Regions from separate parts of the Paenibacillus larvae subsp. larvae genome, predicted to be linked through region 2. Evidence: a T-box and tRNA genes for the amino acid it is inferred to sense, from the RefSeq annotation. Region 2 holds a T-box; the other holds one or more tRNA genes.

Region 1 (2,380 bases), 1.2 Mb from region 2:
CTAGTGCCGGAACCCAGAAAGAGGCCATCGAATCGGCAGACGTTAATTTTAACAAAACAGGCCGCCCAGCCGGAATCTTAATGTAATTAACAGTCTCTATGTTTTGCTCAGGATAGCTGAATACCCATTTCCAGTCTACGGATGTTGCATTGATCACCAATGGTTCCTGGGATTCATCTTTTGGTTTTTCAATTGCGTATATCGCTTTCACAGTAGGGATGGACAATGCAATCACGATTATAATCGGAATAATTGTCCAAATCGTCTCCAAAAGCTTGCTCCCCTCTTTTTGCGACGGCTCGTAATCCAGTTTATCTTTGCGTTCCCGGTATTTCACCACAATAATAAAGAACAATGCATAAACCACAAGGATGATAAAGATCATAAAGATGATGGAATACAAGATGAGGTTTTTTTGTTCTTCGGCAACCGGGCCCTTTGGATCAAGTACCACATAATCACAGCCGCTTAATAGAAAAAAAGTCAAAAATAAACCCAGCGTGAACAACGGCTTGTTTGGCTTAATCAAGAGCTTTTCCTTCCCTTCCCTATAACAATTAAGTAATTGAAGATAAATAATGGAGATAAGTAATAATTCCCATTTGCATTCTTTAAGGCTTTTTCATTTTATCAAACTAATCAACTAATAAATGCACAATAAACTAAATGTCACCGTATGTTCAGCATTCGTTCACTGTTCAATCAAAAATTGTTAAAATAAAGTTCACCTTATATCAAGTAATTAACAATAAAGGATATAATCTCATTTTTATTCCGTTAATATTTTACAGTTTTTCACATTAATGCGTAAACAATTTAGTATATGAAAAAGAAGATAAGTTTTGAAGAAGAATTAACGCGAGCTTGTCAAGGATCTTTTTTTCTTGTTTTTTCCAAATATCAGCAGGAAAGGAAGAAATATTGGTCAAGAAAACAAATCTCGCTTATTCTTTATGAATTTAATTATTGACTTTTGCTTCTGTGGCTGAATTTATCCCCGCTCGTGCAGTTAGATCTAGGTATAAAACATGAATAAGCAGGAAGACATACAAAAAAACCTTGCAAGCTAATGGCTTTACAAGGTTTTTAAGTTATGCGCGTGGAGGGACTTGAACCCCCACGTCAAAGACGCTAGATCCTAAGTCTAGTGCGTCTGCCAATTCCGCCACACGCGCACATTATGAAATTATGACCTGACCTCATTGTTTAAACTGGTGAGCCATGAAGGACTCGAACCTTCGACACCCTGATTAAAAGTCAGGTGCTCTACCAACTGAGCTAATGGCTCTAATTAATGGCTGGGGGTATAGGATTCGAACCTATGCATGACGGAGTCAAAGTCCGTTGCCTTACCGCTTGGCTAACCCCCAGCGTGGTGCCGGCGAGAGGACTTGAACCCCCAACCTACTGATTACAAGTCAGTTGCTCTACCAATTGAGCTACACCGGCAATTCATTGTCATATTCATGGTGGACGCTGACGGGATCGAACCGCCGACCCTCTGCTTGTAAGGCAGATGCTCTCCCAGCTGAGCTAAGCGTCCACAATTAGGAATCCCCTCAAAGCCAACGCTTTGCGGGGATTAATATGACCCGTAGGGGATTCGAACCCCTGTTACCTCCGTGAAAGGGAGGTGTCTTAACCCCTTGACCAACGGGCCTTAAGTAAGCTTCCAACCGGGATCGAACCGGTGACCTCATCCTTACCATGGATGCACTCTACCTACTGAGCTATGGAAGCAGACTGGCTCCCCGAACAGGACTCGAACCTGTGACAACTCGATTAACAGTCGAGTGCTCTACCAACTGAGCTATCAGGGAATATAAGCTTGGCAACGTCCTAGTCTCCCAGGACCCTTCGGTCCAAGTACCATCGGCGCTGGAAGGCTTAACGGCCGTGTTCGGGATGGGTACGCGTGGTTCCCTTCCGCTATCGTCACCAAACCGGATTTTTCGAAGCATTGCTTCTTCGATCAGACTGCGAAAAAATATCCTACCTTAGACTACCATTTTTGCGAAGCAAAATATGGCCATTCAGATCGGATTTTTCGAAGCGTTACTGCTTCGATCAGGCTGCGAGAAAATATCCTGCCTTAGAAAAGGCATGCAGCTTGAACCAGCCTCTTGCACCCTGAAAACTAGCAGCGAAGCAAAGTGTACTTAGAACAGTTGTTTCTTTAGGATAAGCCCTCGACCGATTAGTATTGGTCAGCTCCACGCATTACTGCGCTTCCACCCCCAACCTATCTACCTCGTCGTCTTCAAGGGGTCTTACTACTTGGGAAATCTCATCTTGAGGCGGGCTTCACGCTTAGATGCTTTCAGCGCTTATCCCTTCCGTACATAGCTACCCAGCTGTGCTCCTGGCGGAACAACTGGTA
Region 2 (2,380 bases):
TGGACTTATCTGAAGGGTTCCCCGGATGAGAAATAGCATGGCTTACGGAAAAATGGCCGCTGTCTACGACCGGCTGATGGATGATATGCCCTATGCTGAATGGGTGAGCCTTGCCCAAGAGGCCTGGAACCATTACTGTATTCATCCCTGCCATATCGTCGATTTAGGGTGTGGGACGGGAAATATAACGATTCCCCTTGCTTCATCCGGTTACCGGATAACGGGTATAGATATTTCGGAGGAAATGCTCGCTATTGCGGCATGCAAAGGGGAAATTGCTTTTGGCAAAAGTCCCCGTTCCTTGCTTACATGGAGCCGGCAGGACATGAGAAAATGGACACTGCCCGATCAAGTGGATTCCGTTATTTCTTTTTGTGACTGTTTCAGCTATTTGCTGAAGGAAGAGGAACTTCTTGAGACATTCCGGCGGTGTTTTGAAGGACTGCAAAGCGGAGGGGCTCTTCTTTTTGATGTTCATACGATCCGGCAATTTGAGGATTATATGGAAGAACAGCCGTTCATGCTTGACGATGAAGACGTATCCTATATTTGGAGCTCTGAATATGATGGCGCCAAAGGCCTGATTACTCATAATTTGAGTCTTTTTGTACGGAAGGAAGGAGCAAGGGGAGAGCAGCAGAAAGAACATGGAGCTTTGCCTTTGTATGTGAAAATTACTGAGACCCACCGGCAGAGGGCTTACAGAACGGATTGGATACTGCAAGCTCTGAGGCAGACAGGATTTGTGAACCTTCTTCTGGGAGGCGATTTTGAGTGGGGATCCTATTCAGAGGAGACCCGGAGGCTGTTTGTGGCGGCCCAAAAACCGTGAAAGAAGTCCCCGGCTTGACAAAGAGGCTTGATTTTTCTATAATTTCCCTAAGTATATAGGACTGGCGAAGAGAAGGAATAGTAGCTGGCAAGCATCTTTTTCCAGAGAGTCTGCGGTCAGTGTAAGCAGACAGGTGCTCCAGACGAACTCACCTTTGAGCTTGATGGTGAAGACACTGCCTTTGTTGAGGCAGGTACTTAGCCGGAACGCTACCCTGCGTTACAGGGCAGAGTGGACATGGGCAAAGCATGCTCCGTGTCAACTAGGGTGGTACCACGGGAAACACAGGCCTCTCGTCCCTAGCTAATCCAGCTAGGGCGGGAGGTTTTTTGCTTCATAGAAATAAAGGGGAGATGCATGAAGACCCGACCTTTCACAATTGGAAACGCCTCCTGTCTTTTAAGACGGTTGAGCCGTTTCCTCAACCTTGTTATTGCTTGGATTTCATAAAGGAGGAAGACAACGATGGCGCACAGCAAAGAACAAAATGGCTACAATCCGAATGTCATAGAGCCGAAATGGCAGGCATATTGGGAGGAAAACAAAACATTCAGGACAGAGGAACAGTCCGGTAAACCGAAATTTTATGCCCTGGATATGTTCCCTTATCCTTCCGGAGCAGGTCTGCACGTGGGTCACCCTGAAGGGTACACGGCTACGGATATTTTATCCCGCTACAAACGAATGAGAGGCTACAATGTCCTTCATCCGATGGGATGGGATGCTTTCGGCCTTCCCGCCGAGCAGCATGCGCTGGATACCGGAGAACACCCGCGTGATATTACGGTTAAAAACATCAATACGTTTCGCAGACAAATTAAATCACTCGGATTTTCCTATGATTGGGATCGCGAAATAAGCACAACCGATCCGAATTACTATAAATGGACCCAATGGATTTTTATTCAACTTTACAAAAAGGGTCTGGCTTATGTGGACGAGATACCTGTCAACTGGTGTGAAGCTCTTGGTACGGTATTGGCTAATGAAGAGGTCATTGACGGAAAAAGCGAGCGTGGAGGCCATCCGGTTATCCGTAAACCGATGCGACAGTGGGTACTTAAAATCACGGAATATGCGGAGCGTTTGCTGGATGATCTGGAGGAACTGGACTGGCCTGAGAGCCTTAAAGATATGCAGCGGAATTGGATCGGGAAATCCAAGGGGGCGGAAGTTACCTTTGACATTGAGGGCCATGACCGGAAGATAACCGTCTTTACAACGCGTCCTGACACTCTGTTTGGGGCTACCTATTGTGTACTTGCTCCAGAACATGAACTTATCAAGGTTATTACAACCAGAGACCAGCAGAAAGCAGTGCGTGACTATCAGGAGAAAGCAGCCCGAAAGAGTGACTTGGAGCGTACTGATTTGGCTAAAGATAAAACCGGAGTATTTACCGGAGCCTATGCGATTAATCCGGTCAATGGTGCCAAGCTGCCGATTTGGATTGCTGATTACGTATTATCCAGCTACGGCACCGGAGCCATTATGGCTGTACCGGCCCATGACCAGCGGGACTGGGAATTTGCGAAACAATATGATCTG

What was found. A T-box is a leader RNA that pairs with one kind of tRNA and senses whether it is charged. The one in region 2 lies ahead of leuS (leucine--tRNA ligase), so its partner is inferred to be a tRNA-Leu.
Region 1: it encodes a tRNA-Leu, which carries the amino acid that the T-box ahead of leuS (leucine--tRNA ligase) is inferred to sense. The anticodon was not compared.

The regions. Positions count from the first base shown of each region.
Region 1 covers NZ_CP019687.1:2,939,755-2,942,134, forward strand. Annotated here, with positions in the region: gene qoxA (cytochrome aa3 quinol oxidase subunit II) at 1-529, opposite strand, end outside; tRNA gene BXP28_RS15200 (tRNA-Leu) at 1,095-1,175, opposite strand; tRNA gene BXP28_RS15205 (tRNA-Lys) at 1,213-1,288, opposite strand; tRNA gene BXP28_RS15210 (tRNA-Gln) at 1,296-1,370, opposite strand; tRNA gene BXP28_RS15215 (tRNA-Thr) at 1,374-1,449, opposite strand; tRNA gene BXP28_RS15220 (tRNA-Val) at 1,468-1,543, opposite strand; tRNA gene BXP28_RS15225 (tRNA-Glu) at 1,589-1,660, opposite strand; tRNA gene BXP28_RS15230 (tRNA-Thr) at 1,668-1,740, opposite strand; tRNA gene BXP28_RS15235 (tRNA-Asn) at 1,745-1,820, opposite strand; rRNA gene rrf (5S ribosomal RNA) at 1,827-1,943, opposite strand; rRNA gene BXP28_RS15245 (23S ribosomal RNA) at 2,178-2,380, opposite strand, start outside.
Region 2 covers NZ_CP019687.1:1,734,314-1,736,693, reverse strand. Annotated here, with positions in the region: gene BXP28_RS09015 (CvfB family protein) at 1-36, shown strand, start outside; gene BXP28_RS09010 (class I SAM-dependent DNA methyltransferase) at 38-832, shown strand; T-box leader at 891-1,136, shown strand; gene leuS (leucine--tRNA ligase) at 1,298-2,380, shown strand, end outside.